Regions from separate parts of the Alteromonas sp. ABH2_165 genome, predicted to be linked through region 4. Evidence: predicted binding sites of a transcription regulator. Region 4 holds the regulator's gene; each other region holds the start of a gene.
What was found. The regulator FNR, encoded in region 4, switches genes on or off when oxygen is low (the NO sensors DNR and NnrR bind a similar motif). The targets are predictions, from matches to a motif close to TTGATCTAGATCAA.

Region 1 (3,841 bases), on a different contig from region 4:
CGACGCCAGAGATATCAGCGTCGATCGCGAAGCAGCGAATGCTTCATCAATTGTGAACGGCTTGGAAAGCGTCATTGAAGGCATTTCCGACAGCCAAGACGGGCAATTAATGTTCACACTTAAAACCGGACAGACGCAGATATTTGCACTTATCAGTCAGCTATCGCAGGAGCGCCTGCACTTTAAAGTGGGGGAAACCGTCACCGCTCGCTTTAAACTTCGATAGACAAATTAAATCACCCGTGAATAACGGTGCTGGTGCGCCGTGTCTTTTAGGTAAGCGTCAAATGTCATACAGATAATACGTATGAACAGCCTGGCTGAAGGGAGTACAGTGATCCCGTCAGCGGTTATCTTCAGTAAACCGTCCTCAGCAAATTCTTTCAATGCCTCCAACTCAGCGGCAAAGTGATGGGTGAAATCAATGGCGAAACGCTTTTCCACCTCGCCAAAACACAAAAACAGGTTGCACATGAGTTGCTGAATCACATAGCCCCGCAACATGTCAGATGCCGACAGAAATAATCCGCGATGGGCTAGCTCCTGTTGACTATCTAACTGACCATAATAGTCGTTTAAGGTTTTCGGGTTTTGCAGATACGCATTACCAATGGCGCTAATGGAAGATACGCCCAATCCCAGTAAATCTAAATCACCACGGGTGGTGTAGCCTTGGAAATTACGGTGTAGTTCTCCATTGCGCTGAGCAACGGCGAGTTCGTCGTCGGGCAGTGCAAAGTGATCCATGCCAATCAGTTCATAGCCAATTCGGGTAAGGCTTTCCACAGCTTGCTTCATAAGTGCAGTTTTTTCCGCAGGTTTGGGCAGCCATTCACCCCTAATTTTACGTTGAGCCGCAAAGCGTGTGGGTAAATGGGCATAGCTGAATAAGCTAATTCGCTCTGGTTGCATGGCTTTAACCGCAGCAAGTGTTGTGGCAAAGGTATCTGGTGTCTGGTGGGGCAGGCCATAAATCAAATCTAGGTTCACTGATTTAAAATTCACGGCTCTGGCGTAGTCCACCAAGTGGGCAATATGAGATGTACTTTGTACCCGGTTGATAGCGTCTTGTACTTTGTAATCGGTATCTTGTACGCCAATGCTCAGCCGATTAAATCCCAGGTTGGCTAAGTGTTTGAGGTATTGCGGCATTACCCGGCGAGGATCTATTTCAATTCCGATTTCGGCATCATCGATCACATCAAAATTGGCTTTTATTAGTGTCATTAAACGCGTTTGTTGGCGTTCACTGAGGAAGCTCGGTGTGCCGCCGCCTAAGTGAATTTGTTCCACTTTTCTACCCGCAAAAGCGGCTGAGCGGATTGCCATTTCCTTGGCAAGATAATCTAAGTAGCGATCAGCTTTTTCACTATGACGGGTAACCACTTTATTACAGCCACAGTAATAGCAAAGGCTATGACAAAACGGAATGTGCAGATAAAGCGAAACGCTTCGTGCCTTCGACTGCGATAATGCATGCTCAACCGGTGACGAATGCGTGATTTCACCGAATTCAAGGGCTGTAGGGTAAGAGGTGTATCGAGGCCCGTTGATATTGTATTTTTGCATACGTGCGGGGTCGAAGAGTTCGCTGATAGCCATGCTTTTTCCGGTTTGTCTTTGAATACCCAGAAAGTATAACCACCGGCTAGCAGGCAAAAATTGATCTGATTCAATATTTTGCAGAATGTTGTAAGGAATTCGCAGTTCGAAAATTAGCGCACAAAAAAAGCACTGCCAGCGTGACTAGCAGTGCGCATTAACAAGCTCGATGAATCTGTAATTAAAAGGCTTTTCGCAAGGTAATCCCGTAAGACGCTGGCTGACCTGGGTAAGCCATTAGCTTACCGGCTTGCACGGGTACATCGAAGCCATTGCGGGCAATGTACTCTTCGTCTAACACGTTGCGGCCCCATAGTGTCACGTCCATATCCCATTGCGGTATGTTCATGTTTATACGGGCGTTAACGATATCGAAGCTGTCCACATGTTTGTAAGGATCGTTGGAGTCGTCGAGGTACAAATCACCCGTATACTGATAATCCAACGCCAGCAAGAATGGATAGGCGCCGATGTTGATAGTGTGCTCAAGATTGACGCCAATGGTTGTTTCAGGTTCAAAACCCAGTCTGTCTCCCGTACGAGAACAGTAGGGGGCATCAGCTGAGGGGCGACCGGGATCATCGATGCCCGTGTGCCAACTATAGGCTACCCAGCAAGTGCCTTTTTCAAACTTGTCGAATGTGGCTAAGGTTCTGGCCATGTTCACGCCTAGCCGGGTGTCTGTGGTAGGAAACCAAATTATTTCCAGTTCAAAACCTTTGGTACTCAGGTCGCCAGCATTTTGCAGGTTGAAGCCAAATCCGGTAAAGGTCGATGCCTGGAAGTCATCAATGCGGGTGTGATGTGCTGCGGCATTGATACGTAAATTCAGTGCGTCGATGTCTTGCTTCAAGCCCACTTCAAACGCGGTGGCTTTTTCGGCATTAAATTGCGGATCCAGTCCTTCGGCAATACGGTCGGTATTCATACCGCCAGATTTAAACCCGGTGCCGACACTGGCGTAGTACAGGCGGTCATTGTCGGGCTGCCAGCTCAGTTTTACTGTGCCCGTGATTTGGTTGTCTTTACGGCTTTCATCCAGAGCTGTTCGCGGCAGCACGGAGGCAGTGCCAAGGAAAAAGTAACCCCATCCAGCTTGTTGAAAGGGCGCGAGGGCGGCTAATTGTGACAATTCCGGTTGAATACCGCTTGCCAACGCCTGCGCAATCCCACCAAGGGCTGCGCCGGCCAGTGTGGGATTGGGGAGCAGCGCAGGGTCAAGTGGTAAACCATTGATACCCGGCCCTTGTTCAGTGTAGCGACCCACCAGGGTTTTCTCTTCGCGGGTGTAGCGTAATCCCGTAGTAAGGGTGAAATGCTCGGTAAATTGCCAGTCACTCTGGCCAAATACGGCTATGCTGTCTTGTTCCTGATAGGCAGTATGGGCGAACTGCGTGTTTGCCGGGGTGGCTGGAGCTGCAGGCGCGATCAAGCCGCCACTAGCAGCGCTAAGACCATTGAGCCCCTCTATCAGCGGCGTGAGTTCTGTTGCCGAGGCCGCAAAAAATAACGGAAATTCTTCGCCAGTGGTGATATCAAAGTTTAGTCCGAGATTTTGACTGAAATAATAGAGTCCACCTATTACGGTTACCGAATCTCGACTGTACGTTGCCCGGAGTTCTTGGGAAAACGCTTGCTGACCCGCATCGTTTGTGGTGCTGAGCATATCTGCATCGGTAAAGTCGGTATCGGTAGTGTCGAGGCTGTCAAAGCTGCGCCAGCCACTGACTGATGTGACAAGTAGCGTGTTGGATATTTGCCAATTTACTTCGGCAGAAAGCCCTTTGTCGGTCATTGCTGAAACAGGTAGGGCGGACAGGGCTGTGGTGTAGTCGTAAAAAGAGTCGCCACCGAATAAAGTGGCACTGACGGGCGGCATCATAAGCAGCGCATCAGATCCAAATTTGCCAGCAATATCATTGGCGACAGTATTGCTTTGCAGTGTTAGTGCCCCGCAACAATGCTCATCGAGCTCTGCATAATCGGCGATAACGCGAATGCTTACATCTTCATTCGGCGTATATAGGGCTTGTAACCGCACACCTGAACGGTCTCTGTTATTAATCGTATTAGGCCCGAGGTTTACATCGTCAATCCAACCATCCCGCTGGGTGGTGAAACCTGATACGCGTGCAGCAAGTCTATCGTCAACAAGGTTAATAGAAGTGGCACCACTTAAGCGATACAGGTTGTCACTGCCCAGTGTACCACTGACAAAGCCATCGCCATTTTCAAAAGT
Region 2 (3,841 bases), on a different contig from region 4:
TATTCCATCGCGGTAAACACCGAATGGGAAAAGGTGTGCGATCCGGCGCTAACGCCATCAGGACGCATTCTCGATGCGTTGCTTGCAGAAAATAAAGATAACGTGGTGTTTGGTCTGGAACTGGCGCAGAAATATGCGTCTGAAATAAACGGTTACGATTACAAACAATATAGCCGCGAAGATTTTGAGAGAATGGCATCTGAATCCATCGCTGCTCAGAAAGCGGTAGAGGCGGCAGATGACAAATCATTTGCTGATTTCATTCACGATTATTTTGCCGAACCTATGGCAACGCGAGCAAGTTGACGTAAAGTTAAGTAAACTGAAGTCAGAACCGTCGTTTATGCTGCATCAATGCAGGGCTATACCTGAACGACAGACAAAAAAATGCCTGGCAAGAGGGCCAGGCATAAATAATGTTCCAGGGAAACACACACATTTTGCTAGAACACTTATTCAGACAACGTCCAGTGAGAAAGTTCAACATTCGTTTCAAGTTTTTTCTAGCTGGCGCCACTTTTTTTTCGGCAAGCCTGCTGAGCGGTTGCGCTACCTCCCCACCTCAGGACACCAGTAATATCTGTGAAATCTTCTATGAGAAAGAAGATTGGTATGACGCTGCGGCTGATGCCCGGGATAAGTGGGGCGTGCCTATTCATATTCCAATGGCAATCATGTATCAGGAAAGTTCTTTCCGTCATGATGCACTGCCACCCAAAGATTATGTTTTCTTCGGTCTTATTCCATGGGGCAGGGTGAGTTCTGCTTATGGATATTCTCAGGCTAAAACCATCACCTGGTCAGACTACGTGCGGGAAACGGGTAACAGTTGGGCCGACCGGGACGACTTCGAAGATGCCATGGACTTCATGGGCTGGTTTATTTCTAAGTCGTATAAAATAAACGGGGTCTCGAAATGGGACGGTTATGCCCAGTACCTGAATTATCATGAAGGTTGGGGCGGCTACAAACGCCGTAGTTATAATAGCAAGCCCTGGTTGAAAAAAGTGGCTAGCACCGTTAAAGCGCGATCATTACGTTATGCAACGCAACTTAAAACCTGCGAAGAAGACTTAAGTAAGAGTTGGTTCTGGAAATTATTTTCCTGATTGATGGAATGCGGAGAAAAAGAGGTAGGCAGGCGCACCACACACCTGCCTACAATCGACGCTAAGCCAAGACCGTTAATCACCCAACGTCGAACAGGCAGTTTCAATATATTGCAAATGATAATGATTTGCAATAGCAATAAGTAAAAACTTTTCAGATTGTTTTATGGCCTGTTGATCTAGGTCATGCCCCCGCGAGCGTCAGAAAAAACCCCTTGATGCAGATCACAGAAATTTCTCCGACACCGTTGCACACTTAACTCGTCAACCAATGTTAAGGAGCAGAACGATGTTCATGTCCATGATTAAAGATCCGGTAGTGTGGGGTTCGCTGCTATTAATTTTCGTCGTGATTGTGATGATGGGGTATTACACCTGGCTGTTTATGCACAACAGTGCCGAGCAGGATAAATAACAAAGCAGGCTTAGCCCTTTTTTGCATTTCTGTCTGGGGTATCAATTAAAACGAGTAACGCGCCTTGCCCACCGTACTCCAGGGGAGCCTGGTGAAACGCTTTGACATGGGGGTGTTGAACCAGGTAATGGGGCAAGGCGTTTTTTAAAATTCCAGCGCCGATACCATGCACAATGCCAACGCAGTCAATCAGTTCTTTGCGGGCGGTATAAATTAATGCGGAGAGTTCCAGCTTTACATTCTCACGATTTAGGCCGTGGAGATCCAATACCAGCTCCGGGTAAAAATCACCCCGACGAAGACGTTTAAGGCTATGGGTTGGTTCGTCTTCACGGCAATAACGCATGGGGCCTTGGGCGGGAAGACTTGCTTGATACACATCAGAAAAAGCAAAGCTGGCATCGAGCAAACGCTGCTGACGGCTGTCAGGCTGTGTGGCTGAATGTAAACGCTTGGTTGGCACATGGCGGCGCTTATGCACCACTTTATCCTGCGTTAACGGCTTAATGCCGTTCATTTCATCCATAAAGGCCGCGAAATCGTCATCCTTATTTTCAGGCCCGCTTTTATCCGCCAACAATCTTCTCCGGTTATCACTTATACACGCATTGAATAGGGCAAATGCGGCGTGGTGCACGCATTTTGTGTTGGGAGTCGCCCTGAGTTTCGGTATGATACCAGCTTTATTTCTGGCGATGTACCTCACTCCATGACCGATAAGATTTATTTAGACGAAGCCATCCGCGATTTGCACACTGTACTAGATATGGTGCGATGGACTGTCAGCCGTTTCAACTACGCTCAACTTTACTACGGTCACGGTACCGATAACAGTTGGGATGAAGCGGTTTGCCTGGTTATGCACGCGCTACATCTGCCACAAGATATTACTGCCCGTACCGGCGATGGTTTATTTTCTGCGCGACTAACCCAGTCAGAAAAAGAGAAAGTAACCGATTTGGTACTTAAGCGCGTGCAAACCCGCATGCCGCTGCCATATATCACTCATGAAGCCTGGTTCTGCGATATGCCGTTTTACGTGGACGAGCGCGTGCTCATTCCTCGTTCGCCATTTGCTGAACTGATTAAAACCCGCTTTGCCCCGTACCTTGAAGAAGCGGTTGAGCCAACCAGTATTCTGGATATGTGTACGGGCGGCGGTTGTATCGCTATCGCTCTGGCGCACACCTTCCCACTGGCGCAGGTTGATGCCGTGGATATTTCATTCGACGCCCTTGAAGTGGCTGACTTTAATATTCAGGAACATAATCTGGGCGATCGGGTTTTCCCCATCCACTCTGATTTGTTCACCAGTCTGGAAGGCCAGCAGTACGATTTAATCGTGTCTAACCCGCCTTATGTTGATGAAGAAGACATGAACGATCTGCCTGATGAATATCAGCATGAGCCTGAGTTGGCTCTAGCTGCCGGTGAAGACGGCTTAGATCTGGTGGAACAAATGCTAAAACAAGCACCACACTACCTGAAAGACGGTGGTTGGATGCTGGTGGAAGTGGGCAACAGTGAAGTGCATATGGCAACACGTTTCCCGGGGTTGCATGTAGATTGGGTTGAATTGCAGCAGGGCGGTCACGGGATTTTTGCGGTGTCTAAATCGTCACTGGTGACTTATTTAAACGGTAAGGAAAATTAATACAGATGTCTGGCAATAGCTTCGGAAAAATGTTTACTGTGACCACCTTTGGTGAAAGTCACGGTATTGCTATCGGTGGTGTGGTTGATGGTTGTCCTCCTGGACTGGAAATCACTGAGGCGGATCTGCAGATTGATTTAGATCGTAGAAAGCCTGGCACGTCACGTTATACCACAGCACGTCGGGAAGGCGATGAGGTTCAAATTCTGTCTGGTGTGTTTGAAGGCAAAACGACCGGTACCAGCATTGGTCTTCTGATCCAGAATACCGACCAACGTAGTGGTGACTATTCCAATATTAAAGATCGTTTCCGCCCTGGTCATGCAGACTACACCTATCATCAGAAGTATGGCACTCGGGATTATCGTGGTGGTGGTCGTTCTTCTGCGCGGGAAACGGCTATTCGTGTTGCAGCGGGGGGAATCGCCAAGAAATTCTTAAAAGCGGTTTACGGTATTGAAATTCACGGATACCTGTCTCAACTGGGTCCGATTAAAGTGGACACGGTTGACCACAGCATTACTAACACCAATCCGTTTTTCTGCCCCGATGAAAGTAAACTGGAAGCGCTGGATGAATATATGCGCGACCTGAAAAAATCCGGCGATTCAATTGGCGCGAAAGTGTCCGTGGTTGCCACGGGGGTTCCTGTGGGTTTAGGCG
Region 3 (3,841 bases), on a different contig from region 4:
TATTAAATTTCACAACTAATTCCTTTTTTTCCATGTTAAACAATGAATTCGGATTTAAAATCCGAATAAATCCGCAGTTTTTTAGCAAAAATTGATCCATTAGAAAAAAGGCACGTGATTTCAACAATTAACTATTTATTTAAACTCTCTACAATAAAAATATGTAAATAAATCTGACACTTCCCAATATTTATTTACGAATATAAAAAAATCCGACCTCATCACTGAAATCGGATAATTCATAAAAAAGTGCTAGTTTAATAAATTACTATAAGAAAAAGTTAACACCTACGGCAATTAAATAAGCCAGCACGCCGTAACCCACATATAAACCCCACGCGAGTTTATTGCTGCCGGTTTCACCTTTCAACATAGCGACGGTTGCTACACATTGCAGTGCGACTACATAAAACAAGACTAGGCCCAGTCCAGCGCCGGTTGTCAAGCCGTCAGCCTGGATACGCTCAGCCAAACCACCGACATTGTCTTCAGCGCCATCCATACCAAACAGCGTACCGAGTGCACCTACGAAGACTTCACGGGCAAGAAATGACATCAGAATGGCTACACCGTAGCGCCAGTCTAGCCCCATGGGCGCGAACACCGGCTCGATAAAGTGGCCAATCTGCCCCAGCCAACTGTCTTGTAGTTTCGACTCCATTGGAAAATAACCCAGGATCCAGATCCCCACTGATACCATGAAGATAATCGGTGCAGCCCGGCGGACAAATTGTAAACCACTGTCGATGACACGAAATGTCAGTGGCTTCCAGTGCGGTAAGCGATAGGTTGGCAGTTCGAGAATAAACGGCATATCCGATTCTTCAAGATCCCGGGGCAAGAAGCGATTAAGAAACTGGCTCACGATCAGCGCTACCACGATACCGAAGAAATAAAGACCAAAAAACGCTGCGCCCTGCATTCCGAAAATGCCCAGGAAAGTGCCGTCTTCAGGCACCAGTACCGCCACCAGCAGTGCATATACCGGCAAGCGGGCCGAACATGACATCAGCGGAATAGTTAGCATGGTAATCATGCGTTTATGCGGTGATTCAATAGTACGGGCTGCCATAATGGCGGGAATGGCACATGCGTGCCCGGAAAGATAGGGAATAAAGCTACGGCCAGACAAGCCAACCGCACTGAGTGGCCGATGACACATTAATGCTGCACGGGCCAGATAACCACTGTCTTCCAGCAGACCGATAATCAAGGTAAGTACCATAATTTGTGGCACGAATACCAAAAACGAACCTAACCCGCCAAAAATCGCATCGTTAAAGAAATCAGTGACAATGCCCTCGGGGGTGACTGCGCTTACGCCCTCAGCGACACTACCAATGAGCGATTCCATCCCGTCCATCAAAGGTGCTGCCAGCGTGAAGATACTTTGGAACAATACAAACATCACAGCCAGGAACACCACTGAACCTGTCCAGCTATTCAGCAAAAAGCGGTCGACACTGTTTTGGTTACGTAATACAACGTCCAGTTTCAGGCCGTATTTTCCGGCTAACTCCTGACTTCTGTGAACTGCAGATTCACCTTTGCCAATAGAATTAAACGGCTTGTGCTCTTCCGACTCGGCAGCAATTTCCAGCATGCTGGTTTTAAATTCGTGCAGGCCATCAAGGGTACGGGCAGACAGCGCCATCACCGGACTACCGAGGTCTTTGCTTAACGCTTTTGTGTCGATATCTTCGCCAATCCGGCGTACTTCGTCGATAAAATTGAGGGCAAATACTACAGACTTGTTGTTTTCACGCGCCAACTGCTGAACCTGCAGTCCAAGCACCAAACTGCGCTCTAGACGGGTAGCATCAAGCACGCACACCACCAGCGAGGTGTCATCCCGCTCAATGGACTGAGTAATTTCCCTGATCGCAATTTCTTCATCGCGGCTGAGGCCGCGCATAGTGTAGGTACCGGGAAGGTCAACCACTTCAAAACCTGCACACTGACCCCGTTTTACTTCTACCGTAACACCAGGATAATTCGCTACTTTTTGTCGCAGGCCGGTTAATTGATTGAATAAAAGACTCTTGCCGGAATTTGGCTTTCCGACCATAAGAATGCGTTGCATGGAATACGTACCCTGTTACTTGTGACAGCGGAAAAACGAGCGTTAGTTACGTGCTTCGATTTCAATTTGAGCGGCGAGATTTTCTTCGATTGCAAACACGCTGCCACCCAATTGCATGACAATAGGGCCGCCCAATGGGCCTTTTCTGACGCACTGTATGTCTCTGCCAACTTGAATGCCCATCTCAGAAAGTCGCTCTTTTACGTTCTCAGCCAATTCAGATTTCACTGAGATAATGAGCGCCTGCTGTTTGGTATTAAGTTCCCACAATGTCATAGGATGTCTCTGTAGTTATTAGTGATTACCTGTTTAAAAACAAGTTCACAAAATCCAACAAATCGGATTTTAAAAATTTCAGGAAGGGTACAAGAAAGTGGATAAATGAACCAGAGACATTACTCATCATATCGTCGAAGTTCACATCTCTAACGTTGAGACAAAGCTTGTGTTCTTTTTCAATCCGTGATTATAGTAAAATAGAACTTGTCGGAGTGCTTCGTTTTCTGATGAAAACAAGCTGAGACCGCATTGCGGGATCCGTTGAACCTGATCAGGCTAATACCTGCGAAGGGAACAAGCATGCAAAATCACGTAGTTTGTCTACAGATTCGTCTGTTGGCAAAACCAAGCCCGGCGTTCGTCTGGTTTTATGATTTTGTGCTTTGTGACTTCACTCCTGACAAGCATTTAATACCGACCAAGGAACAAATGCTATGTCAACACGACGCTTAAACCGCCAACAGGCACAATCGTTTATCCACTCACTTCAGGGTGAGAATTTTCCTAACTCTTATCGTCACTATCTCACCGATGAAGCGCACACTATGCGTGTTCCGGTGCGAATGATTGCGCAATCGCCTACACGCATCGACGCCGATTCAGAAGAGCTTAATCCCCCCATTCCCGTATATGACGCGTCAGGTCCCTTCGGCGACCCGGAATGCGAAGTGGATGTAACAGCAGGTATTGCGGATACTCGCGGCCCCTGGATTACCGAGCGTAATGATACTGGCGTTGTCGACAAGTCTGAATCCGATTACACCCAAGCCAGAGACAAAGACATCACCACAGAGTCTATTCGCTTTAAAGCGCGCCCGGTTATTCGCAAAGCACTGCCTGAGAAAATCGTGACGCAATTACACTATGCCCGCCGCGGCATTGTTACGCCGGAGATGGAGTTTATTGCAATCAGGGAAAACATGGCTCGGTCTACCATTCATGACGAGCAACTCTTGCGTCAGCATAAAGGCGAGCCGTTTGGCGCTACCATTCCTGCTCAAATCACCGGCGAGTTTGTGCGCCAGGAAGTAGCGGCAGGTCGCGCCATCATTCCGGCCAATATTAATCATCCAGAAGCGGAGCCGATGATCATTGGGCGTAATTTCCTGGTGAAGGTGAACGCTAATATTGGTAATTCTGCGGTGACATCGTCTATTGAAGAAGAAGTCGAAAAGCTGGTGTGGGCCACCCGTTGGGGCGCAGATACGGTAATGGACTTATCAACAGGACGAAATATTCATGAAACCCGTGAATGGCTATTGCGCAACAGCCCAGTACCGATAGGCACGGTGCCCATTTATCAGGCACTGGAGAAGGTCAATGGCGTTGCGGAACAGCTTAACTGGGAAGTCTTTCGCGATACGTTGATTGAACAGGCTGAGCAAGGCGTAGATTACTTCACTATTCATGCTGGCGTTCTGTTGGCGTTTGTACCCATGACCGCTGAACGGGTGACCGGCATTGTTTCCCGTGGCGGTG
Region 4 (3,841 bases):
AAGTGTTGCTATGGCTTCAAAACCCAAGGTCGCGCAGTTAGCGGATAGATTTTCCAGCTTGTTTGTATCGTTGGTACTTTTCATTGCAGCGCTGACCTTCGTTTACTGGTACTGGCAGGACGATCCGCGTGCATTCTGGATCACGATTTCCGTATTGGTTGCAACCTGCCCTTGCGCGCTTGGGTTAGCAACCCCCACTGCACTTACCTGCGCCATGGCGACGCTTAACAAGCAGGGAATATTGCTGAAGCGAGCCGATGCCCTAGAGCAACTCGCCAGTATTACAACCGTTGTGATGGACAAAACCGGCACACTGACAGAGGGTCGTTTTGCCATCACCGAATGCTGGTTTGCTGATAAAGAACAACAAGACATTATCATGCACGTGATGGCGTCGTTGGAATCCCGTTCAGAGCACCCTATCGCCGCCGCATTTAGCGCAGACGATCTTGCTCCGGTAACGAATGTGACGATAACGGCGGGTAAAGGAATCGAAGGCGATATACATGGCCAATGTTACAAAGCGGGCTCAGCACGTTTTACAGCCTGCGATAAGTTAGAAATTCCGATAATCGCTAATGTATACCTTGTGTCGAATGATAAATGCCTTGCCGCATTCAGAGTGACTGATCAAATAAAATCGGATGCTGAAGACGTTCTAAGCGCGTTCTCGAACTACAAAAAAGTGTTGTTGAGCGGTGATATCCAGCAAAACGTAGACGACATTGCCGCGCAATTACACATCGATGAAGCCATAGGTGGAAACAGTCCAGAAGATAAGCTCAATGTTGTACATGCGCGCCAGGCAGCTAATGAGCACATTTTGATGATGGGAGATGGAATCAATGATGCGCCAGTACTGGCTGCCGCGGATGTTTCGGTGGCGGTTGGCAATGCTACAGACATTGCCAGAAGCGCCGCTGATGTGATTTTCCTCAATGAGAAGCTTACGTTGATGCGTCATTTGTTGAGCATGGCGAGCCGGGTGAAACGTGTAATCCGCCAGAATATGGCGTGGGCCATTGGCTATAACCTGATTGTATTACCCTTTGCAGTCAGTGGCATTTTAACGCCCTGGATGGCCGTTATTGGCATGAGCCTCAGCAGCATTATTGTGGTGACTAATTCTACCAAACTGTTAAAGTAATTCTTATGAGTATAATTTATGTACTAATTCCGCTGGCCATTATCATTGTGGCTATTGCTATCGGGGTATTCTTTTGGGCTGTGAAATCTAATCAGTTCGAGGATCTCGATCGTCAGGGGTACAGCATACTCTTTGACGATGACCTGTCGCCCGAAGAGAAAAAACTCGCTGAAGAACGAAAGAAACTGAATGAGTGAGTTTTCTTTTCTATCGGCCTTTTTGGTTGGTATTGCCGGTGGTGTCCATTGCATTGGCATGTGTGGTGGCGTTTCAATTGCGCTTTCTGGCGCAATTCCCAGAAATGCCAATGGCTTTCCTTATGCACTGGCCTACAACTTTGGTCGCATTACCAGTTATATTCTGGCTGGTGCAATTACGGGGGCAGTTGCGCAAATCGCCAAAAAGTACCTGCCATTATCGGGGCCGATCCTCGCTATTCTAAGTGGAATCATGCTGTTATCTATGGCGTGTTATCTTGGCAATTGGTGGAGAGGCATTACTCATATTGAGAAGCTAGGCAGTCATTTATGGAAATCTATACAGCCAACCGCTAAACGTTTTTTACCTTTCAGGTCTCCTCTCTCCGCTATTCCTTATGGTATGATTTGGGGGTGGTTACCGTGTGGGCTGGTTTATTCCACTCTCACCTGGGCATTAGCGTCTGGTACAGCCTTTTCTGGCGCGGTGATCATGGCGGGATTTGGATTAGGTACACTTCCCGCGTTACTTGCCACCTGGGCAGGAGCGAACTGGGTCCTAAAAGGGTTCAGACAGCCGATGGTACGGCAACTAATCGCATTGAGTCTGCTGATATACGCGCTTTATATTTTATGGCGGGCAGTCAGTAGTTTTTAAAAGCAGTTACGTAAAAATGGTAAGTAAGCATGCAAAAGCGTTCGGATTTCTCTATCCACTGTCAAAACTGCAGTTTTAGTCACTTATGTCTTCCAGTTGCTTTAAACAAAACTGAAATTGAATCGCTGGACGATATCGTTGAACGAAAAAAGCCGCTTCATAAACATGACACCTTGGTTGAAGCGGGTGATAAATTCACGTCCTTGTACGCTGTACGTGCTGGCTCTTTCAAATCATTTGTGACCGACAGAGAAGGTGAAGAGCAAATTATTAGTTTCCACTTTCCGGGTGACATTATCGGTTTCGATGGATTACGCGACGATACGCATCAGAGTTATACCCAGGCGCTGGAAACGGCCATGGTTTGTGAACTTCCCTATGCCACGCTGGAAAAGATGTCAGAACAGTTTCCTAAGTTGCGAAACCAGGTCATGCGCTTTATGAGTGCTGAAATCAAGCAAGATCATCAAATGATGATGTTATTGAATAAACGCACCGCAGAAGAGCGATTGATTTACTTTATTGCTCACCTTTCTGGTCGTTTTGAAGAGCGCGGTTTCTCACATCGCCAGTTTAATCTAAGTATGACTAGAAACGAAATTGGTAATTATCTTGGCCTGACGGTAGAAACCATCAGCCGCTTGCTAACCCGTTTCCAGAAAGAAGGGATCATAAAAGTCGACGGCAAGCTGATCACCATTTTGGATTTTGAGGGCATGGATAAGCGTTTACACTCTATGGATATCCCCACTACCTGCGTTGACTGATATCCGAACAGTCTATTGATCTGAAACAACGTCTCTCCTGGGAGGTTTACTATACTAAAGATGTAAGCCGTATCGCAGTCCATAGACTAAGGAGGGACGTCATGATCACTTACAACCGCATTCTCGCCGTTGTCCAACCGGACAAATCCGAACAGCCCGCCCTTTCAAGAGCCATTGAAATAGCAAATAAAACCGGTGCTGAAGTCCATGCATTGCTGGTTGTTTATGACTTTTCTTACGACATGACCACCATGCTCACACGCGCTGAGCGAGAGGCAATGCGAAAAGCGGTAACCAATGATCGCAAGCAATGGGCTGAAAATACATTCAGTCACTATGACGGATGCCCGGTAAAAGTGTCTGTCGTCTGGAATGACAAAAGATACGAAGCCATTATTCGCTTTGCGGTAGAACAAAATATTGATCTTGTAGTTAAGTCAACCCGGCAGCATCACGAACTCAGCACCGTCATTTTCACACCCACAGATTGGAACTTACTCCGTAAGTGCCCCACCCCAGTGTTGCTGGTAAAAGACCATGTGTGGCCAGAAAATGGCACTGTGGTTGCAGCAGTCAATGTAGGTACTGAAGATAAAGAACATGCCGAACTGAATAACAAGATTACGGTTGTCGCCACCGACTATGCCAACATGCTAAGTGGTCAGGTGCATTTGGCAAATGCTTACCCGTCTACACCGTTGAATATTGCCATTGAAATCCCGGATTTTAACGCCCAAACCTATCAAAATTCCGTTAGGGATCATCATCTTAAAGAAATGGAAGCCCACAGTGCAAAATACGGTATTGGTATTGCCAACTGTCACGTTATTGAAGGCCTGCCAGAAAAAGCGGTATCACGCATCAGTGAACAGTTAAATGCTGAGCTGGTGGTTATTGGCACGGTTGGCCGCACCGGATTATCTGCAGCGTTCATTGGCAACACGGCTGAACACGTACTCGACAGCTTAAATTGTGATGTCCTCGCTATTAAGCCCGACGGATTTGTCTCGCCTATCAGGTAAGGTATTCACGCTGCCGCACGACTCTCTATGGCGGCAGCGCCCTTCGTTTT

Region 1: a site for FNR is predicted at 1,663-1,676, ahead of hemN (oxygen-independent coproporphyrinogen III oxidase). Genes of this name have one in related genera too.
Region 2: a site for FNR is predicted at 1,284-1,297, ahead of ACXAFQ_RS02070 (DUF3149 domain-containing protein). Genes of this name have one in related genera too.
Region 3: a site for FNR is predicted at 2,624-2,637, ahead of ACXAFQ_RS14205 (FeoA family protein). Genes of this name have one in related genera too.

Annotation. Positions count from the first base shown of each region.
Region 1 is NZ_JBSWWF010000003.1:110,773-114,613, forward strand. Features, by position in the region: gene ACXAFQ_RS07820 (ATP-binding cassette domain-containing protein) at 1-226, shown strand, start outside; gene hemN (oxygen-independent coproporphyrinogen III oxidase) at 232-1,602, opposite strand; gene ACXAFQ_RS07830 (TonB-dependent receptor) at 1,784-3,841, opposite strand, start outside.
Region 2 is NZ_JBSWWF010000001.1:471,768-475,608, forward strand. Features, by position in the region: gene gshA (glutamate--cysteine ligase) at 1-306, shown strand, start outside; gene ACXAFQ_RS02065 (transglycosylase SLT domain-containing protein) at 417-1,109, shown strand; gene ACXAFQ_RS02070 (DUF3149 domain-containing protein) at 1,405-1,524, shown strand; gene smrB (endonuclease SmrB) at 1,535-2,101, opposite strand; gene prmB (50S ribosomal protein L3 N(5)-glutamine methyltransferase) at 2,234-3,178, shown strand; gene aroC (chorismate synthase) at 3,184-3,841, shown strand, end outside.
Region 3 is NZ_JBSWWF010000007.1:22,648-26,488, forward strand. Features, by position in the region: gene ACXAFQ_RS14195 (hypothetical protein) at 1-13, opposite strand, end outside; gene feoB (ferrous iron transporter B) at 269-2,083, opposite strand; gene ACXAFQ_RS14205 (FeoA family protein) at 2,126-2,359, opposite strand; TPP riboswitch at 2,561-2,673, shown strand; gene thiC (phosphomethylpyrimidine synthase ThiC) at 2,797-3,841, shown strand, end outside.
Region 4 is NZ_JBSWWF010000009.1:112,364-116,204, forward strand. Features, by position in the region: gene ACXAFQ_RS17240 (heavy metal translocating P-type ATPase) at 1-1,147, shown strand, start outside; gene ccoS (cbb3-type cytochrome oxidase assembly protein CcoS) at 1,153-1,344, shown strand; gene ACXAFQ_RS17250 (sulfite exporter TauE/SafE family protein) at 1,337-2,002, shown strand; gene fnr (fumarate/nitrate reduction transcriptional regulator Fnr) at 2,032-2,769, shown strand; gene uspE (universal stress protein UspE) at 2,871-3,791, shown strand.